Regions from separate parts of the Yersinia mollaretii ATCC 43969 genome, predicted to be linked through region 3. Evidence: predicted binding sites of a transcription regulator. Region 3 holds the regulator's gene; each other region holds the start of a gene.

Region 1 (10,788 bases), 530 kb from region 3:
CGCGCTCAACACGTGTTGATAGATCCGGGCTTCCGGTTTACGCATCCCCAAATCTTGAGAGAGATACAGATAGTCAGCAGCAGCGGCGACTTCAGGATAGTGCTGTGGCCAGTGATTACAGTGCAGGCGGTTGGTATTGGATAGCACCACCACCCGATGTCCCTCTTCGCGCAATTTATGCATAATCGCGATCACTTCTGGGCGCAGCGCGACAAATACGGCCTGCCACCCTTCGGCAAACTGCTCGAAGCTGAGGGAGACGCCCATCTCATCACTGAGCTGACGAGCAAAGTCTTCATCACTGACTTCCCCACGTTCATGCTGCTGGAAAACCTCCCCCATCGTAAAGCGCTCGCTCAGTGTCGCCAGCGGAACACTGCTTAATTTGCTCCAGACACCCAACACGCGTTTAAAGTCGATATCAACAATCACATTCCCTAGATCAAAGATATACAGCATAGCGCTCTCCCAATTAGATGGTGAGTTTCACTGTAACGGGAAAAGGTAAAACTGAACAGAGAGAGGAAGAAAAAGGCAGGGGTCAGACAAGAAAAATAATATTTTTGTCAGCAACAGCAAAAAAAGTATCCCCAAAGGCATTGGAGTTGCAACAAGGCGGCAAGTGAACGAATCCCGATGAGCTTACACAGGTAAGTGATTCGGGTGAGTGAACGAAGCTAACACAGTTGCAGCTTCAAGGACGAAGGGGAGAACTCAGGGCGCGGAGCGCCCTAAGTATCAGCAGAACAAAGAAGAATTAACCTTCTTTAGGACCGCGACCTGCACGCTTACGATCGTTTTCCGTCAGATGACGCTTACGGATACGGATTGATTGCGGGGTCACTTCAACCAATTCATCGTCATCGATGAATTCCAGAGCCTGTTCCAGCGTTTTCTTCAGGAAAGGAACCAGTGTGGTTGCTTCGTCAGTACCGGATGCACGCATGTTGGTCAATTGCTTACCGGTCAGGCAGTTTACAGTCAGGTCGTTAGAACGTGAGTGAATACCGATGATCTGGCCTTCATACACTTCTGTACCGTGACCGATGAACAGCTTGCCGCGATCTTGCAGTTTGTACAATGCGAACGCCACCGCTTTACCCTGACCGTTAGAGATCAGCACGCCGTTTTGACGTTGGCCGATTTCGCCCGGACGCACATCATCATAATGACTGAATGTGGAGTACAGCAGGCCAGTACCTGAAGTCATGGTCATGAATTCTGTACGGAAGCCAATCAAGCCACGGCTTGGGATCATGTAATCCAGACGAATACGGCCTTTGCCGTCCGGGATCATGTCCTTAACGTCGCCTTTACGCTCGCCCATGGCTTGCATCACTGCGCCCTGGTGCTGCTCTTCGATATCCAAAGTGACGCTTTCAAATGGTTCTTGATGGCGACCGTCGATAATACGGTTGATTACTTTAGGACGAGATACAGCCAGCTCGAAACCTTCGCGGCGCATGTTTTCGATCAGAACCGACAGGTGAAGTTCACCACGGCCTGATACGCGGAATGCGTCAGCATCTTCAGTCTCTTCAACACGCAGTGCAACGTTATGGATCAACTCTTTGTTCAGGCGGTCAAGGATCTGACGTGAAGTCACGTACTTGCCTTCTTTACCACAGAACGGAGAGGTGTTAACGCAGAAATACATGGTTACGGTAGGTTCATCAACAGACAGCGGCGGCAATGCTTCAACAGCAGTCACGTCACAAATAGTGTCAGAGATGTTCAACTCGCCCAGACCGGTGATTGCAACGATGTCGCCCGCTTCAGCCAGTGTCGTTTCGATACGTTCCAGACCCATATGGCCCAGTACTTTACCGACTTTACCGTTGCGAGTTTTGCCTTCGCTATCGATAATAGTGACTTGCTGGTTAGGTTTAACAACACCACGTTTGATACGGCCGATGCCGATAACACCCACGTAGTTGTTGTAGTCCAACTGGGAGATTTGCATCTGCAATGGACCGGTGCTGTCTACGTCTGGCGCAGGCACATGGTCAACGATGGCTTGATACAGCGGAGTCATGTCCGGAGCCATATCATTGTGGTCTTCGCCCGCAATACCCATCAATGCAGATGCATAGATGATAGGGAAGTCCAGTTGTTCGTCGGTTGCATCCAGGTTAACGAACAGGTCAAACACCTGATCCACAACCCAGTCAGGACGCGCGCCAGGACGGTCAACTTTGTTGATTACCACGATTGGCTTCAGACCATGAGCAAACGCTTTTTTGGTCACGAAACGGGTCTGCGGCATCGGGCCATCCATTGCGTCGACGACCAGCAGCACAGAGTCAACCATAGACATTACACGCTCAACCTCACCGCCGAAATCGGCGTGTCCTGGGGTATCCACGATGTTGATGCGGTAGTCTTTCCAGTTAATGGCGGTATTTTTCGCGAGGATGGTTATCCCACGCTCTTTCTCCAAATCGTTGGAGTCCATTACACGTTCAGTTGCTTCAGTACGTTCACCGAAAGTACCAGATTGTTGTAGCAACTTATCGACCAGGGTAGTTTTCCCATGGTCAACGTGCGCAATAATGGCGATGTTACGCAGATTCTCGATCACAGCTTTTTTGCCTCAGGCATTTAGAAATAGCGCGCTATTGTACACGTAATAAGCGAGGGACTAAACAAGATCACAAACTTCTCTTATAAACAACCTAACGGCGGTGTGTTTGTGATCCCTTTCACGGTGCAAAAATAGCCTCTCGGCCCACTTTTGCACCAACATAGTGCTCAACGGCGCAAATGAAGCACCAGAATAGTGCAATATTGCTATCCTGGTGCATACTGAATATCAGCAGACCCCTATGATATGGCATAACTGGGGGGTTTGGAAAGTTGGCATAGATTTCGCAATGTATTTTAGCATGAATCGTTAGCTCGAATAACTGTACGAAATAAATAGTGACAAGTTTGCTGTTTTGAGTGGCACTTAAGCACTATCAAACTCAGTAATACTCGCAACCTCAGTAATACACGGTAATCGTTCCACGACGACGACTATGACAAATCCAGGAGATATAAGTATGTCCGCTGAACATGTTTTGACGATGCTGAATGAGCACGAAGTGAAATTTGTTGATTTGCGTTTCACCGATACCAAAGGTAAAGAACAGCACATCACCATTCCAGCTCATCAGGTCAACGCTGACTTTTTCGAAGAAGGCAAAATGTTTGATGGCTCCTCGATTGGTGGCTGGAAAGGCATTAACGAATCCGACATGGTACTGATGCCAGACGCCAGCACCGCTGTTATGGACCCGTTCTTCGAAGACGCGACACTGATTATCCGTTGTGACATCCTCGAGCCAGGTACCCTGCAAGGTTATGACCGCGACCCGCGTTCTATCTCCAAGCGTGCAGAAGAGTTCCTGAAATCATCCGGTATCGCCGACACCGTGCTGTTTGGGCCTGAGCCAGAATTCTTCCTGTTCGACGACGTTCGTTTTGGTAGCAGCATCCGGGGTTCCCACGTCGCTATCGATGATATCGAAGGCGCATGGAACTCCAGCACCAAATACGAAGGCGGCAACAAAGGCCACCGTCCAGCAGTGAAAGGCGGTTACTTCCCAGTTCCTCCGGTCGATTCTTCACAAGATCTGCGCTCCACCATGTGTTTGACCATGGAAGAGATGGGTCTGGTGGTTGAAGCGCATCACCACGAAGTGGCCACCGCCGGTCAAAACGAAGTGGCTACCCGCTTCAATACCATGACCAAGAAAGCGGATGAAATTCAGATCTACAAATACGTGGTGCACAATGTGGCACACGCATTTGGTAAAACCGCGACCTTTATGCCAAAACCGATGTTTGGCGATAATGGTTCAGGTATGCACTGCCATATGTCTTTATCCAAGAACGGGACTAACCTGTTCGCGGGCGACAAATACGCTGGCCTGTCTGAAATGGCGCTGTTCTACATCGGCGGCATCATCAAACATGCTAAAGCGATCAACGCCTTGGCTAACCCGACGACTAACTCCTACAAGCGTTTGGTCCCAGGCTACGAAGCTCCTGTTATGTTGGCCTACTCTGCCCGTAACCGCTCTGCTTCTATCCGTATCCCAGTCGTTGCTAGCCCGAAAGCGCGTCGTATTGAAGCTCGCTTCCCAGACCCAGCGGCTAACCCGTACCTGTGCTTCGCCGCACTGCTGATGGCTGGCCTTGATGGCATCATCAACAAAATTCACCCTGGTGATGCGATGGACAAAAACTTGTATGACTTGCCGCCGGAAGAAGAAGCAGAGATTCCAAAAGTGGCGGGTTCACTGGACGAAGCCATGATTGCACTGAACGAAGACCGCGAGTTCCTAACCCGTGGTGGCGTGTTCACTGACGACGCTATCGATGCTTATATCGAACTGCGTAAAGAAGAGATGGACCGCGTTCGCATGACGCCGCACCCAGTAGAGTTCGAACTGTATTACAGCGTTTAGTTCTAGTTTACCCAATAGATTTCAAGGTGTAGGAAGGCGGTGAGCGAGAGCAACCAACACACCTACAGCTTGAAAGATGAAGGGTTGTTGCCGTGGAAACTTTTGGCCCATCTCCGGATGGGCTTTTTTCTCCACTTTTCGATTAGCTAATAAATTATACCCAAAGTAATTGAATCCGCAGGTTAGCCGCGAATCTCGATAAAGCAGGGTATTGATGCACCCCAAATGTGCAGGAGTCTGCGTAATGGCAACAGGCACGCTGCCCGATGCTGGGCAGATCCTCAATTCTCTCATTAATAGCATTCTGCTGTTAGATGACTCTCTGGCGATTCATTATGCCAATCCCGCAGCACAGCAACTGCTGGCGCAAAGCTCTCGTAAACTTTTTGGTACACCGCTACCCGAATTATTAGGCTATTTCTCCCTGAATATCACTTTGATGCGGGAGAGTCTGGAAGCCGGGCAGGGTTTTACCGATAACGAAGTGACATTAGTGGTTGATGGCCGCGCGCATATTTTGTCACTGACGGCGCAATCACTGCCGGAAGGTTTTATCCTGCTGGAGATGGCCCCGATGGATAATCAACGTCGGCTAAGCCAAGAGCAATTGCAGCATGCTCAGCAAGTGGCCGCCCGTGATTTGGTTCGAGGACTGGCTCACGAGATCAAAAATCCGTTGGGCGGCTTACGGGGTGCGGCGCAATTATTGTCAAAAGCCCTGCCTGATCCCGCTTTGCTGGAATATACCAAAGTGATCATTGAGCAGGCTGACCGCTTGCGTAATTTGGTTGACCGTTTATTAGGCCCACAGCGGCCCGGCCAACATGTGACGCAAAGCATCCATCAGGTTGCTGAACGCGTCTGTCAGTTAGTCTCGCTGGAAAAGCCCGATAACGTGGCACTCATTCGTGACTATGATCCGAGTTTGCCTGAGCTGGCCCATGATCCAGACCAAATTGAACAAGTGCTGCTGAATATCACCCGCAATGCACTACAAGCATTGGGTGAAGCCGGTGGCACTATTACACTGCGCACCCGAACCGCATTTCAGGTCACGCTTCAGGGTATGCGCTACCGCTTAGCCGCGCGGATTGATATTGAAGATGACGGCCCGGGGATACCCACGCAATTACAAGATACCGTGTTTTATCCGATGGTCAGTGGTCGCGAAGGGGGGACTGGCCTTGGCTTATCCATTGCCCGAAATCTTATCGATCAGCATTCGGGTAAAATTGAATTTAACAGTTGGCCGGGACACACCGAATTCTCGGTTTACCTGCCTATTCGCCAGTGAGGTTTCTATGCAACGAGGGATAGTCTGGATCGTCGATGACGATAGCTCCATCCGCTGGGTGCTTGAACGCGCACTGACTGGAGCTGGGCTAAGCTGCGCATCATTCGATAGCGGTAATCAGGTGTTGGATGCATTGGCGACGCAAACCCCGGATGTGTTGTTATCAGATATCCGTATGCCCGGCATGGATGGATTAGCCCTGCTGAAACAGATTAAGCAGCGCCATCCCATGCTCCCGGTCATCATAATGACAGCGCATTCTGATTTAGATGCGGCGGTCAGTGCTTATCAGCAAGGGGCCTTTGATTATCTGCCCAAGCCCTTTGATATTGATGAAGCGGTCGCGCTGGTTGAGCGCGCGATCAGCCATTATCAGGAGCAGCAGCAACCACCACGTAGCCAGCCGGCCAGCGGCCCGACCGCCGATATCATCGGTGAAGCCCCGGCGATGCAGGATGTTTTCCGCATCATTGGTCGTTTGTCTCGCTCCTCAATCAGTGTGCTGATCAATGGGGAGTCGGGGACCGGTAAAGAGTTGGTGGCCCATGCATTGCACCGCCACAGCCCGCGCGCTAAAGCCCCTTTTATCGCCCTGAATATGGCGGCTATCCCGAAAGATTTGATTGAGTCTGAGCTGTTCGGCCACGAGAAAGGTGCATTTACTGGCGCTAATCAGGTGCGTCAAGGCCGCTTCGAACAAGCTGATGGCGGCACCCTGTTTTTAGATGAAATCGGTGATATGCCATTGGATGTGCAAACTCGCCTGCTGCGTGTGCTGGCGGATGGTCAGTTCTATCGGGTCGGAGGCTATGCCCCGGTCAAAGTGGATGTGCGCATCATTGCCGCCACCCATCAAAATCTGGAGCTGCGTGTTCAGGAGGGGAAATTCCGCGAGGATCTATTCCATCGACTGAATGTGATTCGGGTGCATTTACCGCCGCTGCGTGAACGCCGTGAGGATATTCCGCGTCTGGCTCGCTACTTCTTGCAAGTGGCGGCCAAAGAGCTGGGGGTTGAAGCCAAGAACCTGCATCCGGATACCGAAGTGGCACTGACTCGCCTGCCTTGGCAGGGTAATGTGCGCCAACTGGAAAACACCTGTCGCTGGCTCACCGTGATGGCGGCCGGGCAGGAAGTGCTGATTCAGGATCTCCCTTCTGAGCTGTTTGAAACCAGTACGCCAGATGCTTCCGGCCAGCGGACACCGGATAACTGGTCAACACTGCTGGCACAATGGGCTGATCGCGCACTGCGCTCTGGCCATCAGGATCTGTTATCTGAAGCACAGCCAGAGATGGAGCGGACACTGTTAACCACCGCACTGCGCCACACGCAAGGCCACAAGCAGGAAGCGGCACGGCTACTGGGCTGGGGTCGCAATACCTTAACGCGGAAGCTGAAAGAGTTGGGGATGGAGTAGTAAGTGTAAACCAGCGCTGACGCGAGTGTCACCCTCAGCACTGAGGGTGACATCATCAGATCACGCGGGAGAACTGCTGTCTGCGCGCCTGTTTACGCAAATAGATATCGAAGCACATACAGATATTACGAATGAGTAAGCGCCCACGTGGCGTCACACGAATGCCCTTTTCATTCCGCTCCACCAACCCATCTTGTTCGAAGGGGGCCAGCAACTCGAAATCTTCGGCAAAATAATCCGCGAAATGAATTCCATAATGCTGCTCAATCGGCTGATAACTGATTTGGAAATTGCAAATTAGCGTTTTAATCACATCGCGGCGGAGGCAATCATCCTCGGTCATCGTCAGACCGCGCCACAGCGCATTGCCCCGTTGTTCCACACAGGCGTAGTAGGTTTTCAGATCTTTTTCGTTCTGCGCGTAGCTGTCACCCAACATGCTGATCGCCGAAACCCCTAAGCCGAGCAGGTCACTCTCGCCTTGAGTGGTATAGCCTTGGAAATTGCGGTGTAATTTCCCTTCCCGCTGCGCTACCGCTAACTCATCATCTGGGCGGGCAAAGTGATCCATCCCAATAAACTGATAACCGGATTCGGTTAAGAAGCGGATGGTGTGCTGCAAGATATCCAGCCGCTGCTCGGCGCTGGGGAGATCCGCATCTTTGATTTTGCGTTGCGCGGCAAACAGGCTCGGCAAGTGGGCGTAATTAAAGACGCTCAGGCGGTCGGGATTGAGTTCAGCCACCCGTTTGAGGGTAAAAGCAAAACTTTCTGGTGTCTGCTTGGGCAAACCATAAATCAAATCAATATTGGTGGAGTTAAAACCGAGCGCTTTCGCCCGCGCAATCAGCGCAAAGATAAAATCTTCGTCTTGCTCACGGTTAACCAGCCGTTGGACCTCTTTATTGAAATCCTGCACCCCCATGCTCAGGCGGTTAAAGCCCTCCGCACGCAGGTGATCGAGCACATCCAGCTCAATTTCCCGTGGGTCCACTTCAATCGACTGCTCCGCACCGGGCAGGAAATCAAAGTGTTCACGCAGCAGATTCATCAGGTGGCTAATTTGCGTTTTATTCAGGTAGGTCGGCGTGCCACCGCCCCAGTGCATCTGGCTGACCTGACGCCCAGCGAACAGCGCCGCCCGCTGGCGGATCTCGTTTTCCAGCACCGCCAAGTATTCATCAGCTTTATGTTGCTGGCGCGTCACCAGCTTATTACAGCCGCAGAAGTAGCAAAGCTTATGGCAAAACGGAATGTGTACATACAGCGATAAAGGCCGCTGTGGGTAGCGCTTCACCGCCTGCTGAAAAGCAGATTCGTTATAATCTTCACTGAATTCAAGGGCGGTGGGGTACGAGGTGTAGCGTGGCCCTGAATAATTATATTTTTGAATCAGGGAGAGATCCCAAACTATGGCGTGCTCAGACATGTTCATTCCTTCCGAAATTTGCGTCTACCGGGCCGGTGAGAGGGCAGATGTTTTCGTTGTCTGGCCGCAGTAGCGCTGCGCAACCGTGATCGTCGTTGCGACAGCCGCCATAGTTTACCCAATAACCACAATAGATAACATGTCAGTAGTAGGGTTATTGTCGGGATCACCCACTGCATCACTTAAAATGCGTCTTTGGGATTACCGCCTTTCAGTAATTTCAGAATGTCTTCTGGCTTCTCTTCTTTCTCTTCGTCATCTTCATCATCGCCCAATTCAATACCCAACTGCTCCATCAGGGCATCAATACGGTCCAATGTCAGATCAACGTAAGCCTGATCTTCTTTGCTCAATACTTCGTCATTATCCAGACGATCCAGCAAGGCATCCAGACGCTCATCGTTTTCCAGCTTGGTCAGCTCTTCTTCCGGCGTCAGACGTGGCTTAGCTTCTGCTTTGACTACTGGTTTGGTGGTTGGCTTGGCTTTTACCTTGCTCTCGACCACCAGCGGCACAGGCACTTTACTGCCGAAGCGGGGATCTTTCTCTTGCGCTGGGGTCTGGCCCTTCTTATTGCTGCCCTCAACGTTGCTTCTCGCCCCTGAGCGATTGCCGCTGTGCTTTTTCTGGCGTTTACGTTCGCGAGCTTCAATATCCAGCTCAACACGGGTTTTTTTAATGCGCTTTGGCGTTGCGGTGCCTTTTGGGGCTGCACGTGGTGCTTTATTGGGTTGCTTCATAACCTGTGCTCTTAAATGAGTATGGGATCGGATTGAGTATATACCCGTCGTCGAGAAATTTATTGGGTATAGTTTTGGGCGGAATCTAGCAGAAAGCAGACAAAGAAAAAAGGCGGCAGATTAACCTGTCGCCTTTTTTCGCACCTTCTGCCGAAGGATATCCTTACAGCGCACTCCCTGCACTTACCTAACGTCCCGGTTTCTCCCTCCTGCAATTCGCCGTCCTTACTGTCCCTCCAGCCCTGAAGGCGACTCACCCGGCGCTCCGGCCTGTGTCCCTGAACATCCTTTTACATTAGCTCCGTTTATCATCCTTGGCTCACCGCAGATCCATTACGTTCCTTAAGCATAGGCCACTCATCCTAAGTGATTATGCTCCCTGCTAGCACATCCTGAGCTATTGAAATCACAAACAGCCATTTGTTTTTGTTCAAAAAAACAACTATAAAAACAAATTATCTGTTAATGATATTAGCTGAGTTTTATGAAGTTTTTCTTAACAGTTGCTCAATGATAGGCCATTAATTTTCTCGACAATGACCGCCAACTCACAAAAATGGTAATTTCACTGGGAAGTGGGAAAAAGATCCGTGGAAGATAAACCCCCTTTTTTCGTCCTGATGCAGTTATAATCGCCCGATGTAAGCTATCTCTCACGGAGACGACAAATTTTGACTATCAGAAACTATAACTACCACATGACTCATTTCGTCATCAGTGCTCCGGATATCCGCCATCTGCCACGCGATGAAGGTATTGAGGTGGCATTTGCTGGCCGTTCAAATGCCGGTAAATCAAGTGCACTCAATACATTAACCAACCAGAAAGGTCTGGCCCGAACCAGTAAAACCCCCGGCCGTACCCAATTGATTAACTTATTTGAAGTGGTTGATGGTGTGCGTCTAGTTGACTTACCGGGCTATGGTTATGCCGAAGTCCCAGAAGAGATGAAAATCAAGTGGCAGCGCGCGCTGGGGGAGTATTTGCAGAAACGTAACTGTCTGAAAGGATTGGTTGTGTTGATGGATATTCGCCATCCACTGAAAGATTTGGATCAGCAGATGATTACTTGGGCGGTGGCCGTCGGCACGCCCGTGCTGTTACTCCTGACCAAAGCAGATAAGTTGGCATCAGGCGCTCGCAAGGCACAACTGAATATGGTGCGGGAAGCGATTATCCCCTTTATGGGCGATATTCAGGTTGAAGCCTTCTCATCATTGAAAAAGATCGGTGTTGATAAGTTGCGGGAAAAACTGGATACCTGGTTTAGCGAGATCCCGCCAGAAGTGATGATTGATGAGCATGACGACCAAGGTGAGTAATTAATCCCGCCAATCCCGCCGCACATATTATGCGGCGGAGATCACCGCTATTCTGCCAGCAAAAGCCCAATAAAAAACGCCCCAGTCAACAAGTGACTGGGGCGGCTAATATATAGCCAAATCCGATTA
Region 2 (10,788 bases), 1.8 Mb from region 3:
GCTAAAACGCCCCCGTGAAGCTATCCGCGATATGCGCACCTTCAAAACGGGTTGGGTGGTTTTGGCTCTGTTACTGGTGGGCTTTTTTGTTCTCGAGCCACTTGGCGTGCCCGTCAGTGCGGTGGCTGCGGTTGCCGCCCTGATTCTCTGGTGGGTTGCTCGTCGGGGTCAGGTGATTGATACCGGAAAAGTGCTGAAAGAAGCGCCGTGGCAAATCGTGATTTTCTCGCTGGGGATGTATTTGGTGGTGTATGGCCTGCGCAACGCCGGGCTTACGGTTATCTTATCCGACGTGCTCAATACCTTTGCCCATTATGGTGTGTGGGGAGCGACGATGGGGACGGGATTCCTGACGGCGATACTGTCATCGGTGATGAATAACATGCCAACAGTACTGATCGGCGCACTGTCGATTGATGCCAGCACTGCCACGGGCGTCGTCAAGGAGGCGATGATCTACGCTAATATTATTGGCAGCGATCTTGGGCCGAAAATTACCCCCATCGGCAGTTTGGCAACCTTGCTGTGGCTGCATGTTTTGGCACAAAAAAATATCACCATCACTTGGGGCTACTATTTCCGTGTCGGCATCATCATGACGCTGCCAGTGCTCTTTGTCACACTGGCCGCTTTGGCGATCCGTTTATCCTTTGGCGTGGTGTAATGCCACCTGAAATAAGAGAGTGAGTTATGTCAGCTATCACTATTTATCACAATCCGGCCTGTGGAACATCGCGTAATACGCTGGAACTTATCCGTAACAGCGGCAATGAACCGACCGTGATTTTGTACCTTGAAACACCCCCTTCACGGGATGAGCTGGTGACTTTGATTTTGAATATGGGGATCACTGCCCGTGCGCTGTTGCGTAAAAATGTAGAGCCTTATGAGGCGCTGGGTCTGTCCGATGAGACATTCACTGATGATGAATTAATTGATGCCATGCTGGCGCACCCCATGTTGATCAATCGGCCGATTGTCGTGACATCGGTTGGCACGAAACTGTGCCGACCTTCGGAGGCGGTGCTGGACATTTTACCTGACCCGCAACAGGGGCCATTTAGCAAAGAGGATGGGGACATCGTCATTGATCAGCAAGGGAGGCGGGTGATGAAAGGTGATGGACATCAATAGGTTCGCAGGCAGATAGCGTGTACTCAAAGCACAGGCGGCGGAGTTCTCCTCTTTAGCGCCGCACGCCCGTGCCAATGCTGATACTGGAGATCCCGCTCGACCCGCCGCTGACCCCGACATGGCCGCTATTGGCGCAGCCAAACAGGATCAGCGCAATCATTACTACCAGTAATCTCTTCATTTAGCGTCCTTCGCGATTTAAATCATTCATTAACTCATTATATGTGCAACAGCGGAATAGGTCGCCCTCAAAGTCATATACAGCGTAAATGTATAGCGGCAATGGGCTGATTCAACCTGATTGGTGACACTATCTGTTTAATAATCAGATCAACACCTTTGCTCCCATCCAATCAAGAGAATCGCCTATGCACTTTACTCAAGCCATCGCCAGACTCCCCGCAGAAACCTGTGGTAGCGGCCAGACCACTTCCCAACTGGGCGCACCGGATATCGCGGCCACCGGTCAGCAGTTTTTGGCTTATGTGGATACCTTGCTGCGACTGGGGCTGAAAGTGACGATTTTACCTGCGGCTCCCGCTTACCCCGATGCGCACTTTGTTGAAGATACCGCCGTGGTGATGCCAGAACTGGCGGTGATCACTCACCCCGGTGCGCCGAGTCGTCAGGGGGAGGTGGACACCATCGAGCCGCTCTTCACGGATCGCCCGGTGTTTCGTATGAGCCAGCGCGGTCACCTTGATGGTGGCGATGTGCTGTTGGTGGATAAGCAATTCTTCATTGGGCTAACGTCCCGCACGGATCAGGCGGGCATTGATGAGTTTACTGGCGCGGTAGCGCGCTATGGCTATCAGGTGACCGCCATTGAAGTGAGTGCCGGACTGCACCTGAAATCCATTGTTAACTATGTAGGCCGCAACACTTTGCTGCTGACGGAAGATTACCAGCACCATCCGGCCTTTGCCGCGTTTGATACCATTGTGATTCCTGAAGCGGAGTCCTACGCCGGTAATACCTTATGGATCAATGATACGCTGATTACCCCGCAGGGTTATCCTGACACCTTGGCGCAAATTGAAAAACTGGGGATGCCCATCATCCAACTCAATACCAGTGAATTTAAAAAAATGGATGGCGGCTTGACCTGCCTCTCGCTTCGATTCTAATGAGTGACGGTTTCTAAGGATTTTCCGTTTATCACCACTTGCCAACACCGGGATCTTAACCATGAAAAAGACATTAGCGGCACTGCTTACTGGCCTGATACTTTCTGCACCGATGCTCTCTGCTCCGGTGGCGGCTCAGACGATTGAGACCATCAGCTTTGGTGTCGACGGGGGGTATCCTCCTTTTGACGTGCTCTCCCCCAGTGGTGAGATCACCGGATTTGATATCGATATCGCCAATGCGCTGTGTGACAATCTGCACGCCAAATGTGTCTTCGTGAAGCAGCCCTTTGAAAGTATGATTGCTGCTCTCAACGCCCGCAAATTCGATGCCATTATTGCGTCACTCAGCATCACGGATGAGCGCAAAAAAGAGGTCGATTTTACTGACCGCTACTATCGCAGTGCGGCGCAGTTAGTTGCGCGTAAAGGCAGCCCGCTGTTACCGGAGGTGGCGAGCCTGAAAGGCAAAACCGTCGGCGTGCAGACCGGATCGATTCATGAAACCTACGCGAAAAAACATTGGAGTGGACAGGGGGTGAAAATCGTCTCTTACGCCAATCAGGATAATGTCTATCTGGATCTGCTGTCCGGTCGTATTAATGCGTCGCTGCAAGATAACATTCAGGCCGCCAGTAGCTTTATCGACACGCCACGCGGGCAGAAATTTGCTTTCGCTGGCCCGGTTATCCAAGATGAAACCATCTCCTCTGACGTGGGTATTGCCGTCGGCAAAGAGAACCCGGCACTGCGCGATGCCCTGAATGGCGCAATTAAAGCTATCCGCGCTGATGGTACCTATGACGCTATCCAGAAGAAATATTTCAGCTTTGATATTTACGGCGACTAGGATTTTTACCGCCACCAAGATGTTGATGGCGACTCAGCGTGATGGTCACCTGAGTCGCCTGATCAAGCCAAACCCGACGGGAGGCCGATAATGGTCATAGACTATTTGCCATTACTGGCTCAGGGCGCAGGGTTATCACTGTGTGTGATGCTGCTTTCATTAGCGGTGGCACTCACCCTCGGGCTGATGAATGCGGTGATCAAACTGTTTGGCCCGCGCTGGCTGCGCTGGATATCGACTGGCTACACCACACTGGTGCGGGGTATCCCTGAGCTGGTGATTATGCTGCTGCTGTTCTTTGGCGGCGAAATGCTGGTGAATGGTTTCCTCGGCTTACTCGGCTTGGGGCCAGTGCGCTTCAACACCTTTATCTCTGGTGTGTTGGCGATTGGTATTGTGTTCGGCGCTTATTACACCGAAACCTTCCGGGGGGCATTTCAAACGGTGGATCGCGGCCAGCTAGAGGCGGCGGTGGCCTACGGAATGCGCCCAGCGCAGGTGTTCCGCCGTATTATGCTGCCGCAGATGCTCAGTTTTGCCATTCCGGGCATCAATAATAACTGGCTGGGATTGATGAAGGCGTCAGCACTGATCTCCATTCTGGGATTGGAAGATATGGTGTGGCTGGCAGAGCAGGCAGGGCGCGCGACACAAAAACCGTTCTTGTTCTACTTCTTGGTGGCGATGATCTACATGGTCATTACTGCACTCTCTAGCTGGGGCTTTAGCCTGTTGGCGCGGCGCTATGCGCTATCGACCTCCACTGCGGCGAGGGCGCGCTGATGAACTTGCAAACTATGCTGGAAGCCGCGCCAACCTTTTTATACAGCGACGGCTCTGATACCACTGGCTTGGCGATGACCGCCAAACTGTTTTTACTCTCAGTGGTGCCGGGCATGTTGCTGGCGCTGTTGATGGCAGTCGGGCAGGCATTTGGTCCACGGCCACTCTCTTGGCTGATCCGCAGCATCACCTACTTCTTCCGCAGTACGCCGCTCTATCTGCAACTGATGCTGATCTACTATGGCCTGTCGCAATTTGACATCGTGCAGCTAGGCTGGCAGGACGATCAACCGTTTTGGCTACTGTTCCGCGATGCCACCTTCTGCGCCACGCTAGCTCTGGTGCTCAATACCAGCGCCTATGTCGCGGAACTGCTGGCGGGCATGATGGTGACGTTTCCACGTCAGGAGTGGGTCGCGGGCGAGGCGTTTGGCATGAGTCAGGGGCAGATTATTCGTCGGCTGGTGCTGCCCGCCACACTGCGGCGTGGTATTCCGGCGCTGAATAACGAGATGGTCTTTCTGCTCCATGCCACCTCATTAGCCAGCACCGTCACCTTGCTGGATATCACCGGTGTGGCGCGGGCTTTCTATGCCTCGACCTATTCGCCGTTTATCCCATTTCTGATGGCCGCCGCGCTCTATCTGCTCTGTACTTTTATGTTGATTTTTCTGTTTTCGCGGGCAGAACGGCGCTGGCTCGCCTTTGCCCGCCACGATTGAACAGCCAGAGTCAAGATCGCTTGATCACCTGTAACTCGGTCAGGGTGACGATTTTATCGACCCGAAATTTTTTGCTGGTCAGCCAGTTATCGGCCAGCAAGCGGTAGTGCTCCATGTTGCGGCAGCCAATGCGCAGCAGAAAATCAAAGCTGCCGCCGACCAGCCAGCAATCCAGCACCTCGGGTGTTTTGCGCACCTCTTGCTCGAAAGCGGCTTGAGACTGACCGTGATCAGCAAGGGCAATTTGTGCCTGAATCACAAAGGCGTGCTCCGGCTCCGGCAGCTCAATAAGAGCGCTGTAGCCACGAATAATACCGGCGCGCTCCAGTAGCCTCACTCGCTCCAGACAGGGGCGCGCGGTCAGATTGACCTGTTCAGACAGCTTCTGATAAGAGATGCGGCCATCCTGGCTCAGTATTTCAAGGATTTTTTTGTCAATTCGGTCAAGCCGGGCTTTCTTTTCCACAGATAGGACGTCCAATGAAAATCAATCATCATAAGTTACCTGAACATGCCCTCAGTGGGCAGCGTCAATTAACCCATTTTCATTTCGGCCAGCCGGGTCTTGGCGGAAAAATTTACCTGCAAGCCGGTCTCCATGCCGATGAACTGCCCGGCATGCTGGTTTTACATTATCTTAAAAGATTACTGAGTCAGGCGGAACGGCGCGGCGAAATTCAGAGTGAAATCATTATCGTGCCGCTGGCAAACCCGGCAGGTATCGCGCAGGTGCTGCTGAACAGTGGAATTGGCCGTTTCGATCTGGTCAGTGGCCGTAACTTCAACCGCGATTTTCCTGATCTGGCCCGCTTGGCAGAGCCTCGGCTGGCATCCATCCTGTCAGATAAGGCAAAGCGTCCGGGCGACGAAAAATGGCTGCGGCAACAAATCCGCGCCGCGATGGTGGCGGCACTGCATGAGTTGCCAGCCCCGAGTGAGGTGGTCGCCATCCGCCAACATCTGTTGCAGTTGGCCTGTGATGCTGATCTGGTGCTGGATCTCCATTGTGACGATCACGCCATCTTACATCTGTATGCCGATCCCGCTTGGCGTGATCAGGTGGAGACACTGGCACAGTTTTTGGCTATCGACACCGTGCTGTTGTCACAAGACAGTGGGGGCGGCTCTTTCGATGAAGCTTGCGGTTTGCCGTGGCATCGGCTGGCGGCGCAGCACCCGAGTCTCACTCAACTGGCCCCCGCCTGCATGGCGGTGACGGTCGAATTGCGCGGGCAACAGGATGTGAGCCATGCACTGGCCAGTGCGGATGCCGAACGCATTTATCACTATTTGCAGCACCGAGGCGCAATTACGGGGCCAGCGCCTGCCATGCCGCAGCGGGAGATTGTGATGTTGCCGTTTACGGCGGGTGAAATTGTCAGTGCGCCCGCCAGTGGCATTCTGCTGCTGTTACGTCAACCGGGTGAGTGGGTAGGCAAGAATGAAGTGGTGGCCGAAATCATTGACCCGATCACCGATACCGTCAAAGCGGTACGCGCCCAAGCGGGCGGGATTATCTACGCCAGCCGACGCGCGCCCTTTGTGACTCTTGGTGCAGAAGTGATGAAAATTGCAGGAAAAACCCCCTATGACGGGGGCGGAGGGATAGCATTGTGAGTTTCACTGCGGTGTAAATGAGTTGGATATTAAGCGCTCAGTTCACGTAGCAGCGAAAACGCGAGCTGCGTTTGTGCCTCAGTCACCACGAAAGCCCGTAACTGCTGCGCGTCATCGACACCACGGGCCACCATGCCCTGTGGTGTTAGGGTGATCGCCCAGTGGAGATCACCACGGCTAGCTTCCCCGGCGAAATAGAGTGGCAGATCCGGTGTTTTGACTTTGACTAACATCGGCGGCAGAGTCAGGCACTCCGCGCCGCCCAACAGATTTTTTGCCAGTGTCATCGCGCCCACCAAGATGGGCTGCAAGAAGGGCAGAACCCGCCCCTCAATCTCCGCACAATCACCCAGAGCAAAGATCGCGGGATCAGAGGTGCGCAATTGATTATTAACCCGAATACCGCGCTGCGTCTCAAGGCCCGCAGCAGCAGCGAGGGCGGTTTCAGGGGCTAAGCCGATCGCCGCAATCACCGCATCAACGAGGTAAACTTGCCCGCCACTCAACACCACTCGTAGCCCATCGGCGCATTGCTCCACGCGGAGTAACTCCTGATTAAACGCCAGAGTCATACCCATTTGGCTGAGGCGATGCTGCAATCGGCTGCTGATCTCCACTGGCATGGCGGAGGCGAGCAGGTGATGGGCTTTATCCACCAGAACTACCTGCTTGCCGCCGCGTTGTAAGTCCATCGCCAACTCTGCGCCAATCAATCCGCCACCTAACACCAAAATACGCCGCGCTTGCTGCAAGCTCTCCTGATGTTGCCGATACTCATGTTGGCTGTTGAAAGTGAATATCAACTCATGACCCGGTATCGTGGGGACAATGGCGGCCGCCCCCATCGCCAGCACCAGTTGGTGATAGCCAAAGGTGTGATCGCCGCACACAATCTGCTTTGCCTGCCGATCGATGGCGGTCACGGGGGTGTCAATGAGCAGAGTGAGGTTATTGTCAGCCGCAAACTGTTCGGCTGACAGACGGGTCAGATCGTCCGCACTCTGCTGGTGACTGAACACGTGACTCAAATCCGGTTTGTTATAATCCACGCCACTGTCGGCGGCGATCATCTGGATAGGCACTTGAGGCGCGAGTTTACGCAGGTTTTTAACCACCTGACGGGCGGCAAATCCTGATCCAATAATAGTGATACTTTCACTCATAACCGCCTCGCTCACAGTGGGTCGAACACAGATTTTCCCAGCCCACACTCAGGGCAGAGGAAGTATTCAGGGACATTTTCCCAGCCTGTACCGGGCGCGACATCTTGCAGCGGCTCGCCCAGTGCGGGATCATAGATCCACTGACAAACGCTGCACTGCATTGACTGCATAGAGACCGCCACCTCGGTTTGTGCACCATTACTCTCGGCGTTACTTTTGGGTAGCGTGATCACTGTGGCTTCGGACTCAGGGGATGAGAGAGGAACCAGCGGGTGAAGTGCCCATTCGCGGGCAATCTTACGCCCATGCTCGCGGCACTCTTCTAACCCATCGATATCGGGCCGCCACTTCATTTTTAGTGAGAGGGAGATATCAAATCCGGCATCCATCAGTCGGGTTTGAATGCGGTCAACTGCGCCGCCAGTCCAACCAAAACTGCCAAATGCCGCCGCTTTTTTATTGCGAAAACGCAGCCCTGCCAGCTCTTCCAACATGCCTGCAATTTTTGGCATCATCACATTATTCATGGTGGAGGAGCCGACCAACACGCCTTTTGCCCGAAACACTTGCGTCAGAATTTCATTCTTATCGTGGCGAGCAATATTGTAGATTTTAACCGCCACGCCGGGGTCGGTTTCGTGGATGCCCTGAGCAATGGCATCGGCCATCATTCGGGTATTGTTTGACATGGTGTCATAGAAAATCGTGATGCGATCTTCCTGATAATCGGCCGCCCATTCGAGATACTTCGCCACGATTTGGGTCGGATTATCACGCCAAACCACGCCATGAGAGGTGGCAATCATTGACACGGGCAGATTGAACCCCAGAATTTCATTGATTTTGGGCGTCACCAGTCGGCTAAACGGTGTCAAAATATTGGCATAGTAGCGGGCGCACTGCTCATAAAGCTCGGTCTGGTCAACTTCATCATTGAACAAATGCTCATCGCAATAGTGCTGACCAAAAGCATCATTACTGAACAGTACTGCATCACCTGTGATGTAGGTCATCATGCTGTCTGGCCAGTGCAACATCGGCGTCTCAACAAAAATCAGTTGCTTGCCATTGCCGATATCCAAGGTGTCGCCGGTTTTGACGGTAATGAAATTCCACTCAGGGTGGTGGTGATGGCCATTAATCGAGTCGATTGCATTGGTGGTGCAGTAGATGGGCGTCTGGGGGATGCGGGCCATCAACTCGGTTAATGCACCGGCATGGTCCTCTTCCGCATGATTAATAATGATGTAATCGAGCGCATTCAGGTCGATTTCCCGCTCTAAATTGGCGACAAAATCTCGCCCGAATTTCTGATCGACAGTATCAATCAGCACGTTTTTTCCTTCGCGGATCAAATAGCTGTTGTAGCTGGTACCCTTTAGAGTTTTGTATTCAGTGCCATGAAAATCGCGAACTTCCCAATCACGTTGCCCAACCCATTTGATATTATTTTTAACCTGAATTGCCATGAACTGTACCTTACTCAAAGTGAATGATTTCCCTCACCTTAGAATGCAAAGGCTATGCCAACTCATATCACACTGATTTTACTGAGTAAAAAATTAACATTAGTCATTATGACACAAGCTCTGTATTGTCATATCGACTAACACTCTGTCGGAATGACACACCATGAGCTTATCCATCCAGTCTCTGGCACAAATCGCCATTGAGCTTCAGAGCGGCCTATCCGGGCAGGATCGTTTTCAGACGCTGATTAGCAGTCTGCGGCAATTATTGCAGTGTGACGCCTCAGCGCTGCTGCGCTATGAACAGCAGTTATTTCGCCCCTTGGCGATTGATGGTTTATCGCCGGATGTGCTGGGTCGGCGTTTTTCGCTCTCATCTCACCCCCGACTTGAAGCCATTGCCCGCGCGGGAAATGTGGTGCGCTTTCCCACCGACAGCCATCTACCTGATCCCTATGATGGTCTGATCCCCGGTCACGATGAGTTGAAAGTCCATGCTTGCATTGGGCTGCCGCTGTTTGCGGATCAGGAGCTGATTGGCGCACTGACTTTCGACAGCATGAATCCGCAGCAATTTGATGGCTTTAGCGATGAAGAACTGAAATTGATTGGTGCATTGGCCTCCTCGGCACTCAATAATGCGCTGTTGGTGGATGCATTAGAGAAGCAGGCTTTACCGACGGAGTCTGCACTCAACAGCCCAAAACCGCCGATGCCACACGCGGAAGACGAAATGATTGGCCTCTCGCCATTGATAGCGCAACTGAAGCATGAGATCGGTGTGGTGGCGGGTTCAGAGCTGAATGTGCTGATTACGGGTGAGACGGGTGTGGGTAAGGAGTTGGTCGCCAAAGCCATTCACCACTTATCGCCAAGGTCGGCCAAACCACTGATCTATTTAAACTGTGCCGCTTTACCTGAAAATGTGGCTGAGAGTGAACTGTTTGGTCATGTGAAGGGCGCTTTTACTGGGGCCATCCATGACCGCACCGGTAAATTTGAAATTGCGGATCACGGCACACTGTTTCTGGATGAGATTGGTGAGCTGTCACTGGTGCTTCAGGCCAAATTACTGCGGGTGATCCAATATGGTGATCTGCAACGCGTGGGTGATGACAGCTCCAAGCGAGTTAATGTGCGGATCATTGCGGCGACCAATTGCGATCTGAAACAGGCAGTGATAGCAGGGCAGTTTCGTGTTGACCTCTTTCATCGGCTCAGCGTGTTTCCGCTCCATGTTCCGCCATTGCGGGAGAGAAAAGGGGATGTCGTCCTGCTGGCGGGCTTTTTTGTCGAGCGCATCCGAAAAAAACTGGGGCTGAATCAACTGGGAATACCCGCCGAAACACTGGGTATGCTGGAGAGTTACAGTTGGCCGGGCAATGTCCGAGAACTGGAACATGCCATTTATCGCGCCGCCGTATTGGCCCGCGCCTCACAGCAGGGGGCTGAATCTTATTCCCTCCGGGCTGACTTATTTAACATTTCCGCTACCGTGACGCGGCCTGTTACCCTGATGACGTTAAGTGATGAACAGGATTTGACGGCCATCGATCTCTCCTCAGCCACCCGCGATTTTCAGCGGCAATTGATCAGCAAAACACTGGAAGCGAATGGCCAAAATTGGTCGGCCTGTGCGCGGGCGCTCAATCTGGATACCGGCAACCTCCATCGTCTGGCTAAACGGCTAGGGATCAAATTTCAAAAAGGAAAAATCTCGTGACCATAAACATTAGGTCCATTGTTGCAGTCACACTGCTTGCTACGACACTCTCCGTATTGGCTAAAACGCCCGAAAATTTTGTCTATACCAGTTCTGGTGACCTCGAGTCGGCCTCAATCATTATAGCGCGTAGCGACATTGGCGGCGCACAGATCGTTTATAATTGGCGGTCACTCGAGCCGGAGAAGGACCAATATGAC
Region 3 (10,788 bases):
CTTTTCTGTCCACCCTGCGGAAGCCAGTCATGGTGACCTCGGCATGGTCACGCCACAAGATATCGTTCTGGCTATCTCCAACTCAGGTGAATCCAACGAAATTCTGGCGTTGATCCCCGTGCTCAAGCGTCAGAAAATCAAGCTCATCTGCATGAGCAACAACCCTGAAAGCACCATGGGTAAAGCGGCTGATATTCATTTATGCATTAAAGTGCCGCAAGAAGCTTGCCCACTGGGGCTGGCCCCGACCACCAGTACCACTGCCACCTTGGTCATGGGCGACGCCCTCGCCGTGGCCTTGCTGAAAGCGCGTGGATTCACCCAAGAAGATTTTGCCCTCTCCCATCCGGGCGGAGCACTTGGGCGCAAGTTGCTGTTGCGGATCAGCGATATCATGCACACTGGCGCAGAGATCCCGCACGTCAGCCCTGATGCGTCATTGCGTGATGCCTTACTGGAGATTACTCGGAAGAATCTGGGTTTAACTGTAATCTGTGACGATCTCATGATGATTAAGGGTATCTTTACCGACGGTGACTTGCGCCGGGTATTTGATATGGGCATTGATTTGAATCATGCAAAAATCGCAGACGTGATGACCAGCGGCGGTATTCGGGTTCGTCCGACCATGTTGGCGGTGGATGCGCTCAACCTGATGGAGTCACGTCATATTACGGCGGTGTTAGTGGCTGACGGTGAGCAACTGCTCGGCGTGGTGCATATGCACGACATGCTAAGAGCCGGTGTCGTTTAACAAAGGATAAATTATGAACAGCACCGTCTATCTGGATACATGCTATGGCCCTGTCGCCGACAGCGTCATACAACGCGCGGCAAACATTCGTCTGCTCATTTGTGATGTGGATGGCGTGATGTCCGACGGCCTGATTTATATGGGTAATCAGGGGGAAGAGCTGAAGGCATTCAACGTGCGTGATGGCTATGGTATCCGCTGCCTGATAACCTCCGGTATTGAAGTGGCGATTATTACGGGCCGCTGCGCTAAATTACTGGAAGACCGCGCCAACACCTTGGGCATTACCCACCTTTATCAAGGGCAATCTGATAAGCTGGTGGCTTACCACGAATTGTTGCTAGCATTAAACTGCCAGCCGGAACAGGTCGCTTATATTGGTGATGACCTGATTGATTGGCCAGTGATGGCACAAGTGGGACTATCTGTCGCAGTGGCGGATGCTCATCCGATACTGCTTCCCAAAGCGCATTATGTGACGAAAATCAATGGCGGGCGCGGTGCAGTACGCGAGATATGTGATTTGATATTATTGGCCCAAGATAAACTCGACGGTGCCAAAGGATTGTCGATATGAGTAAAACAAGACTGTGGATAACCCTATCTCTGGCATTGATTGCTTTGGCATTGATTGGCTGGAATATGTCCGGTTTTAATCAGCAGGACACGCCAGTTGTGGCTGATAATAATGAGCCCTCTTCCCAAAGCCAACATACGGTGACAGTGGTTTTTAATCCGGTCGGGCAACTGAATTATAAATTGGTCGCGGAAGACGTTCAGAACTTCAGCGCTCAAGAGCTAACTTGGTTTACCAAGCCAGTCATGACCCTGTTTGGCGAGAATGCAGTGGCAACCTGGACAGTTCGGGCAGACCGCGCCAAGCTGACCAATGATAAAATGCTCTATTTGTATGGTCATGTTGAGGTCGATAGCCTGACCCCAGATGCACAGTTACAAAAAATTAAAACGGATAACGCCCAGGTTAATTTGATCACTCAGGATGTATCCTCAGACGATGAAGTTACCCTCTTTGGTGTTGGATTCACATCTAACGGCATGAAAATGCGTGGGAACTTGCGGGACAAAACCGCCGAGCTGATTGAAAAGGTTAAAACCTCTTATGAAATACAAAAATAAAATTCGCCCTCTTTTGCTTGCCAGCTCACTTTTGGCCGCAAGCCTACCTGCATTTGCATTAACGGGTGATACTGAGCAGCCCGTCAAGGTTGACTCCGCCAAACAAGCATTGGATATGGAGGCGAACACCATCACCTTTACTGATAATGTGATTATCAAACAAGGCACTATCGAGATTAAAGCGGATAAAGTGGTGGTGACCCGCCCTGGTGGCGATCAGAGCAAAATGGTTATCGAAGGCTATGGTAATCCGGTCACCTTCTACCAAATGCAAGACAGTGGTAAGCCCGTCAAAGGCCACGGTCAAAAATTGCGTTACGAAGTCGCGAATGATTTTGTGGTATTGACTGGCAATGCTTATCTAGAGCAACTTGATAGCAATATCAAAGGTGATCGCATCACTTATCTGGTGAAAAAACAGCAGATGGAAGCCTTCAGTGATAAAGGCAATCGCGTCACCACCGTATTATTACCGTCCCAATTACAAGACAAAGGGCCAGCAGCTTCAGGCCAAAAGAAGAGTAAGTAATCATTTATGGCAACATTAATCGCAGAAAAGCTGGCTAAGGCGTACAAAGGCCGTAAAGTGGTCGAAGACGTTAGCCTGAGTGTAAAGTCCGGTGAGATTGTGGGCCTGCTTGGGCCAAATGGTGCAGGTAAGACCACCACTTTTTATATGGTCGTCGGCATTGTCCAGCGTGACGCCGGGCGTATTGTGATTGATGACGAAGATATCAGCCTCTTGCCTCTCCATGAACGCGCCCGTCGCGGCATTGGTTATTTACCGCAAGAAGCCTCAATCTTCCGTCGCCTGAGTGTATTTAACAATCTGATGGCGGTACTGGAGATCCGTAAAGATCTCACCAATGAGCAGCGGCAGGAACGGGCTGAGGAGCTAATGGAAGAGTTCCATATCACCCATTTACGTGACAGTCTGGGGCAATCACTCTCTGGTGGCGAGCGCCGCCGTGTTGAGATTGCCCGTGCCTTGGCTGCAAATCCTAAGTTTATTCTGCTGGATGAGCCATTTGCTGGGGTTGACCCCATTTCTGTTATCGATATCAAAAAAATTATTGAACATCTGCGCGACAGTGGTTTGGGTGTATTGATTACCGACCACAACGTGCGTGAAACGTTAGACGTTTGTGAGCGGGCTTATATTGTAAGCCAAGGGCACTTAATCGCTCACGGCACACCACAGGAAATTTTGGCTGACGAACAAGTTAAGCGTGTTTATCTGGGTGAAGAGTTCCGTCTCTAATCTTCCTCCGATGGTGATCGCAAGGCTATTTCGTCAGTCATAAAGGAAAATTGATACCGCATTATGAAGCAAGGTTTGCAACTCAAGTTCAGCCAACAACTGGCAATGACTCCGCAGCTTCAACAGGCTATTCGTCTGTTGCAACTTTCTACACTTGAACTCCAGCAGGAGATTCAGTTAGCGCTGGAGAGCAACCCCCTGCTTGAGCAAACAGATCTTCATGAAGAGATAGACGCCAAAGAGACAGTAGACAGTGAATCGCTTGATACCCGCGAAGCGCTGGAACAAAAAGATATGCCCGAAGAGTTGCCGCTGGATGCCACTTGGGATGAGATCTACACCGCAGGCACCCCCTCAGGTATGGGCAACGATTACAGTGATGATGAGTTGCCTGTCTATCAGGGTGAAACTACCCAGACGCTGCAAGACTACCTGATGTGGCAAGTGGATCTGACCCCCTTCTCTGAGACCGATGCTGCCATTGCGACCTCTATCGTCGATGCAGTCGATGACACTGGCTATCTCACCGTTCCGCTGGAAGATATTCTAGAGAGCATGGGTGACGAGAACATCGCACTGGATGAAGTCGAAGCGGTACTCAAGCGGATACAACACTTTGATCCTATTGGTGTGGCGGCGCGCAACCTGCGTGAATGTCTGTTGGTGCAACTGTCGCAATATGCCAAAGAGACCCCTTATCTTGCCGAAGCGCGCTTAGTGGTTAGCGATTATCTGGATTTGCTAGGCAACCATGATTTCCGCACAATGATCCGTTTAAGTCGACTAAAAGAAGATACACTTAAGGAAGCGATCGCCCTGATTCAATCACTGGACCCGCGACCGGGCCAGTCGATCAATACTGGTGAGTCGGAGTATGTCATTCCCGATGTTTTGGTGCGCAAAGAGAAAGATCAATGGACGGTCGAGCTAAATGCCGATAGCATTCCACGCCTAAAAATTAATCAACACTATGCTGCAATGGGTAGCAATACCCGCAATGATAGCGACGGGCAGTTTATCCGCAGCAATCTACAAGAAGCAAAATGGTTGATAAAAAGCCTTGAAAGCCGCAATGAAACGCTGCTGAAGGTTGCGCGTTGTATTGTCGAGCAGCAGGTCGCATTTTTTGAAAATGGCCCTGAGTTTATGAAACCCATGGTGCTGGCTGATATTGCTCAGGCCGTAGATATGCACGAATCGACCATCTCCCGCGTGACGACGCAGAAGTTCCTGCACAGTCCTCGGGGGATTTTCGAGCTGAAATATTTCTTCTCCAGTCACGTCAATACCGAGAGCGGAGGCGAAGCCTCTTCCACCGCAATTCGTGCACTGGTGAAAAAATTGGTTGCGGCAGAGAACCCTGCCAAACCCCTTAGCGACAGTAAACTGACCACACTATTATGTGAACAGGGCATCATGGTGGCACGGCGAACTGTCGCGAAGTACCGAGAGTCGTTATCCATCCCGCCGTCAAATCAACGTAAACAGTTGGTTTGACCTGAACTGAGAAGGAAGACACTATGCAGCTCAATATTACCGGACATCATGTTGAAATAACCGAAGCATTACGTGAGTTTGTTAACACTAAATTTGCCAAACTTGAGCAATATTTTGATCGCATTAACCAGGTATACGTGGTTTTAAGTGTCGAAAAAGTCAAACAAATTGCAGAAGCAACGGTGCATGTGAATGGAGGCGAGTTGCACGCCAGTTCAGAGCAGGAGGATATGTACGCCGCAATTGATATTTTGGTTGATAAACTGGCCCGCCAGTTGAACAAGCATAAAGATAAATTGAAACAACATTAAGAATCCTTGTCGCTATTATCCCTAACGAAGGTTCTACACGTGCTACATCGCCTGATCCAACGGAAACCGATGGATCAGGCTTAAAACAGCACTTAAGTGAAAGATGAGATGATCAACGATCCAGCACTACAATTAAGCTCGGTACTCAATATCGAGTGCACCAAAAGCGCCGTACATTGCTCAAGTAAAAAACGGGCTTTGGAAATTATCAGCGAGTTGGCTGCCAAACAGCTTAACCTGCCCTCACAGGTCGTTTTCGATGCTGTATTAACCCGCGAACGTATGGGCAGTACTGGCATTGGCAGTGGCATCGCAATACCTCATGGCAAACTGGAGGAAGATACGCTGCGCGCCGTGGGTGTGTTTATCCGCTTGGAACAACCGATCGCTTTCGATGCTATTGATAACCAACCTGTTGATCTATTATTTGCCTTGTTGGTTCCGGCAGATCAATGTAAAACTCACTTACACACTTTGTCTTTAGTAGCTAAGCGATTGGCTGATAAAACAGTGTGTCGCCGTCTACGCGCCGCACACAGTGATGATGAGCTTTATCAGATCATTACGGAGTTACCGCCAGAAATAGCGTAAATGGGCAAAGGGTGCCTTAGCAGCGCGGGTCTAATCGCAAACCCGGCTGTTATCGCCAGCATATCGATTCGTAATAGTGGCGATGAGCGCCAAAGAGATACCAAGGGGAGTCACTCACATGGTGCTGATGATTGTCAGCGGCCGTTCCGGTTCAGGGAAGTCTGTTGCTTTGCGCGCATTGGAAGATATGGGCTTTTACTGCGTCGATAACTTGCCCGTGGTTCTGCTGCCGCAATTGGCGAGCACACTTGCCGATAGGAATATCTCTGCCGCAGTGAGCATAGACGTGCGCAATATGCCTGAATCTCCTGAGGTATTTGAACATGCCATGACCCAACTGCCAGACAGCTTTTCACCGCAGTTGCTGTTTTTGGATGCTGACCGCAATACCCTGATTCGTCGCTACAGTGATACTCGTCGCCTGCACCCGCTGTCGACCAAAAACCTGTCATTAGAAAGTGCTATCGATGAAGAGAGCGATCTGCTGGAGCCTCTGCGCTCACGGGCTGATCTGATTATTGATACCTCAGAAATGTCAGTGCATGAGTTAGCTGAGATGCTACGTACCCGCCTACTGGGTAAACGTGAGCGCGAGCTGACCATGGTGTTTGAATCATTTGGCTTTAAACACGGCATTCCGATTGATGCAGATTATGTCTTCGATGTGCGTTTTCTGCCAAACCCACACTGGGATCCGAAATTACGCCCGATGACCGGTCTGGATAAACCCGTCATCTCCTTCCTTGATCGCCATACCGAAGTGCATAACTTTGTTTACCAGACGCGCAGCTATCTGGAACTGTGGCTGCCCATGCTGGAAACCAATAATCGCAGCTATCTCACGGTTGCCATTGGTTGTACCGGCGGTAAGCACCGCTCGGTCTATGTTGCTGAACAATTGGCAGATTATTTCCGCGCACGTGGCAAAAATGTCCAGTCACGCCACCGCACTTTGGAAAAACGTAAACAATGACCGTCAAACAGACTGTTGAGATCAAGAACAAGTTGGGGATGCACGCCAGACCCGCAATGAAACTGTTCGAGCTGGTTCAAAGTTTTGATGCAGAAGTCATGTTGCGTAATGACAGTGGGACCGAAGCCGAGGCCAGCAGTGTGATTGCACTGCTGATGCTGGACTCCGCGAAAGGTCGCCAGATTGAGGTTGAAGCAACCGGCCCTGATGAGATTCAAGCTCTGGCCGCCGTCATTGAACTGTTCAATTCAGGGTTTGATGAAGATTAAGGTTCAGATCTCCTCTACTGCTTAATATTTAAGATAGCCGCGTTTATTGATTATTCCCGATAAATTCGCGGCAGTTCTATAACGATAAAGAATACATAACACCTCCTGCCATCTGTTATCTAAATGCCACCTCAGCCATTTAAATAAAATATCAATTTCTTTTATCACCTATAACGTATCAAATAGATTTCTCATAAATTAGCCTCCAAAATTAATTAGATTATTACGCTATCATCACCAGAGTCGTAATTTAATTTCGCTGCCGCCCTCTATCATTGATACCAGTAGAGCTGCTGACATCAGCAACATCAAGCGCTATCAGCGTGTCTTTGCTCAATCCGCGCGTAAACGCAATGGAAAACTAATGCGGCAGTTTCGATATTGAACACCTCTTTGCACCGTGATAACTTGGCCTCAGATCACTTTCACCCACTAAATACGCGTCAGGGGCATAAAACCACGACAACCATCATAATAAATAATACTCATTATGATGGACGTGACCTATTTAAATTAAAAAGCAATTAAATTAAAAATCATCTCGACACTTAAGGATCGTTATATATGTAACTCTAAATTGTTTAACGCTAAATTCTTATTACAGGAGTGATTAAGATGGCCGCACTCACATTCCCCGAAAAACACCAGCCAAGGTATTCCGGCTTTAACTTGGATGGGATGCTCGATGAAACATTACGGGAGGGGGCGGAGCGATGCCCCTTTTCCGTGCCAACCAGACATAAGATACCATTGGTATCGAAAATCCTTGATACGGGGATAAGAGATATCGTGTATGGATCTGGCCCCAATGACCCCACCCACTTAATTGATGTCATCTATGAGCTTCATAGCCACGGAAAACTGCCTCCTGAGACTCAATTTTCATTCATCATGCTGCTTAATTGTCATGACCCGATCATGCCTCAACTCAAGAATTACCCTGAAGAGTTGAAAAAATACCTCACCATCAGTTTTGGAATGATTTCATACCAATCAGGAAAAAAGTTGTTCGAGAGAACCGTTGAGATACTGCGTGTTTGGGGATTTGACCGTTTCCGAGTCAGCCTACTGAACAATTTCAGCGCCGGTATCGACGAGGCGTCCTATGAGAAGATCACGGCAGAGATCGCCCGCTCACTTGCTATGGAGATCGAAACCGTCCGCATTAATGACTCGCTAGGCACAATATACCCAGAAGATATGGCAATTCTCGCCGCTAACTTGCGCAATCACTATCCCAATATGAATTTTTCCCTTCATGCTCATAATGATAGGGGGTTGGGCCTGCAAAATGCCCTCTCTTCGCTCTATCACGGATTTAATATTATTGAGGGCGGGTTCGCCGGAACAGGAAATCGCTCTGGACTCCCCGCCATTGAGATCCTTGACCTCATCTTCAGAGAGAGAAATATCACCATTAATGGTGAGTTGCTCGATCAGGTTAACGTGATTGACGCCGTGAAAATGACAGAGAAAACCTTTCTTTCCTTACCCGATCTCTACCGCCCCGTCAGCGGGCACATTGTTCACCAAGAGAATATGGGAGTGGCCAATATCCCCTCTTTTCTGGGTGCCTCGAGCGGTATCCCCTATTTCCTCAACAGTACTGGCATGCATGATGCTACCGTGCAAAAAATCCTGCTAGATGAAGGGCTAGCTGATGCAGCTAATAACCCCATCATGATCCAAAACATCAAAGCAAGACTCGATGAAATACTGGCGACTGCCTACACCAAAAAGCAGGCGGCATTTGAACAAATGAGAAATGATCTGGTTCAATTCTATGGTTCAGATGTCCTTTATGCCGCCAGAGTGGGTCAGTATGTGAGAGAACTCCTGAAGTAATCAGCCAGCCTTGTGACCTTTCCAAGGCCAACAATATCATGATAAACAACATCATGATAATAGGAGCACAGCCATGTTTATGATCGTGATGCCCATCTTTATCGTCATATTATTAGGCTACTGTTTTGGGCGCATTCGGCCAGACAGTGGTCAGTCAGATAAACTGATCAACGATTATGTTTTGTATCTTGCGCTTCCCGCATTACTTTTTCTGGCGATTGCTCGCGCCGACATGAATGAATTGAAGCAGTGGGGATTTATAGGCTCAACACTGGTTGGGATCGTGGTGATTTATGTCACCGCTGGTTTTTTCGCAAAATGTACGGGGATAGGATTACCACAATCATCCCTGCTAAGTATGGGGGCATGTTACGGCACCACCGGCTATATGGGTGTTCCGATTCTAATCTCGGTTTATGGGGAACAAGCCGCACTGCCAGCAGCCATCGCGACAATTTTGCATAATATCCCTGCCATCATGGCCGTCATTATTAGCTGGGATCTATTATCAAATCGATCCGCAGGTGACAGCTTTTCACTGGCTCACTCTCTGGGTAAAGCGGTCAAAGCGACACTAACCAATCCGCTGACCCTCTCCGTTTTGGCAGGGCTACTCTTTGTTTTACTTAAAATAAATGTACCGATAGTGATTGCCTCTTTTGCCAGTTTCTTGGGCAATGCCGCCGGGCCAACCGCCCTATTTGCACTTGGATTGGGCCTTTCGCGGCTCAGTATCAAGGAGCATTTCAACCGCACATCAGCCAAAATAGTGCTGCCGATGATTGCATTGAAACTGGCATTGCAGCCAGCGATAACCTTTCTCGTTGCTCATTATATCTTTGATATGGGGTCTGGAGGGATTTGGCTGGCTACCGCGATGGTGATGTCCGCTCAGCCCATCGGAGCGGGTGTTTATGTGTTTGCTAAAAAGTATGAATTCAAGCATGAGGTCATCTCGCTGGCGATCGTTATTTCATTGCTCATCGCGCTGGTGACAATTCCCCTCATTTTGCGATGGTTCCCCATTTGAAACTAGACCCCATGAGTAATCGTTTGCTAATCATAAAAAATGCGGCTTTTGCCCCTTGCAGAGAAATGGCACGCGAGTATAATTCGCCACAATTTGCCGGGAGATATGATGAAAAGCTGCTTAGATTTCGCTCTACATCGTCATTTTGTTGAAAATGACCAGCCAGCAGGCAGCCAACTGCCGTGGTCTCTCCCGTTGCTAAACCGATCCTGTCAGGCCCCTCGTTGAGGGGCTTTTTTTTGTCTGCTGATCGGGACGAATTTAACATTACTGCATGACAACTGATTATCGCCCGCGACCACGGGCAGTCACAGAGGAGAGCGAAAAATGGCCAACCCGTTGTATCACAAGCACATCATCTCAATTAACGATTTATGTCGCGATGAACTGGAACTGGTGCTGCGTACCGCTGCCAGCTTGAAAAGTCGTCCGCAACCTGAGCTGTTAAAACATAAAGTGATCGCCAGTTGCTTTTTCGAAGCCTCAACCCGTACCCGTTTGTCGTTTGAAACCTCGATTCATCGCCTCGGCGCCTCAGTGGTCGGTTTTTCTGACAGCAGCAATACCTCGCTGGGCAAGAAAGGCGAGACACTGGCCGATACTATTTCGGTGATCAGCACTTATGTGGATGCCATCGTCATACGCCACCCACAGGAGGGCGCGGCCCGACTGGCGGCGCAGTTCTCCGGCAATATCCCCGTGGTCAATGCCGGTGACGGTGCCAACCAGCATCCGACGCAAACCCTGCTCGATCTATTCACCATTCAGGAGACCCAAGGGCGGCTGGATAACATCAATATCGCCATGGTCGGTGATCTGAAATATGGCCGCACTGTGCATTCACTGACGCAGGCGCTGGCAAAATTCGACGGCAACCGCTTCTTCTTTATCGCCCCGGATGCGCTGGCAATGCCCGCTTATATCCTGGAAATGTTGGACGAAAAAGGGATCGAGTACAGCCTGCATGAGAGCATTGAAGAGGTGGTCGCGGATCTAGATATTCTCTACATGACTCGCGTCCAAAAAGAGCGCCTTGATCCGTCAGAATACGCCAATGTCAAAGCACAGTTTGTCCTACGCGCAGCGGATTTGAGTGGTGCGCGGGATAATCTCAAAGTGC

What was found. Region 3 encodes sigma-54, which starts transcription at its own class of promoters, with help from an activator protein. Its sites were predicted from a motif close to GTTGGCACANNTTTCGCTNT; they were not measured.
Positions count from the first base shown of each region.
Region 1: the regulator sigma-54 is predicted to act here: its motif matches at 2,856-2,875, upstream of glnA (glutamate--ammonia ligase).
Region 2: the regulator sigma-54 is predicted to act here: its motif matches at 8,908-8,927, upstream of norV (anaerobic nitric oxide reductase flavorubredoxin).

Region 1 covers NZ_CP054043.1:1,197,624-1,208,411, forward strand. Annotated here, with positions in the region: gene yihX (glucose-1-phosphatase) at 1-459, opposite strand, end outside; gene typA (ribosome-dependent GTPase TypA) at 758-2,581, opposite strand; gene glnA (glutamate--ammonia ligase) at 3,045-4,454, shown strand; gene glnL (nitrogen regulation protein NR(II)) at 4,699-5,748, shown strand; gene glnG (nitrogen regulation protein NR(I)) at 5,756-7,168, shown strand; gene hemN (oxygen-independent coproporphyrinogen III oxidase) at 7,224-8,597, opposite strand; gene yihI (Der GTPase-activating protein YihI) at 8,780-9,337, opposite strand; gene yihA (ribosome biogenesis GTP-binding protein YihA/YsxC) at 10,009-10,659, shown strand; partial or broken gene spfP (small protein SpfP) at 10,775-10,788, opposite strand, start outside.
Region 2 covers NZ_CP054043.1:3,517,427-3,528,214, reverse strand. Annotated here, with positions in the region: gene HRD69_RS15735 (arsenic transporter) at 1-664, shown strand, start outside; gene arsC (glutaredoxin-dependent arsenate reductase) at 691-1,134, shown strand; gene HRD69_RS20740 (hypothetical protein) at 1,187-1,315, opposite strand; gene HRD69_RS15725 (dimethylarginine dimethylaminohydrolase family protein) at 1,503-2,261, shown strand; gene HRD69_RS15720 (ABC transporter substrate-binding protein) at 2,323-3,111, shown strand; gene HRD69_RS15715 (ABC transporter permease) at 3,202-3,894, shown strand; gene HRD69_RS15710 (ABC transporter permease) at 3,894-4,616, shown strand; gene HRD69_RS15705 (Lrp/AsnC family transcriptional regulator) at 4,627-5,082, opposite strand; gene HRD69_RS15700 (succinylglutamate desuccinylase/aspartoacylase family protein) at 5,097-6,233, shown strand; gene norW (NADH:flavorubredoxin reductase NorW) at 6,263-7,396, opposite strand; gene norV (anaerobic nitric oxide reductase flavorubredoxin) at 7,408-8,865, opposite strand; gene norR (nitric oxide reductase transcriptional regulator NorR) at 9,029-10,588, shown strand; gene HRD69_RS15680 (hypothetical protein) at 10,585-10,788, shown strand, end outside.
Region 3 covers NZ_CP054043.1:670,689-681,476, forward strand. Annotated here, with positions in the region: gene kdsD (arabinose-5-phosphate isomerase KdsD) at 1-754, shown strand, start outside; gene kdsC (3-deoxy-manno-octulosonate-8-phosphatase KdsC) at 768-1,331, shown strand; gene lptC (LPS export ABC transporter periplasmic protein LptC) at 1,328-1,891, shown strand; gene lptA (lipopolysaccharide ABC transporter substrate-binding protein LptA) at 1,875-2,420, shown strand; gene lptB (LPS export ABC transporter ATP-binding protein) at 2,427-3,152, shown strand; gene rpoN (RNA polymerase factor sigma-54) at 3,216-4,649, shown strand; gene hpf (ribosome hibernation promoting factor) at 4,673-4,960, shown strand; gene ptsN (PTS IIA-like nitrogen regulatory protein PtsN) at 5,069-5,551, shown strand; gene rapZ (RNase adapter RapZ) at 5,670-6,524, shown strand; gene npr (PTS phosphocarrier protein NPr) at 6,521-6,793, shown strand; gene HRD69_RS02980 (beta/alpha barrel domain-containing protein) at 7,409-8,638, shown strand; gene HRD69_RS02985 (AEC family transporter) at 8,712-9,668, shown strand; gene pyrB (aspartate carbamoyltransferase) at 9,996-10,788, shown strand, end outside.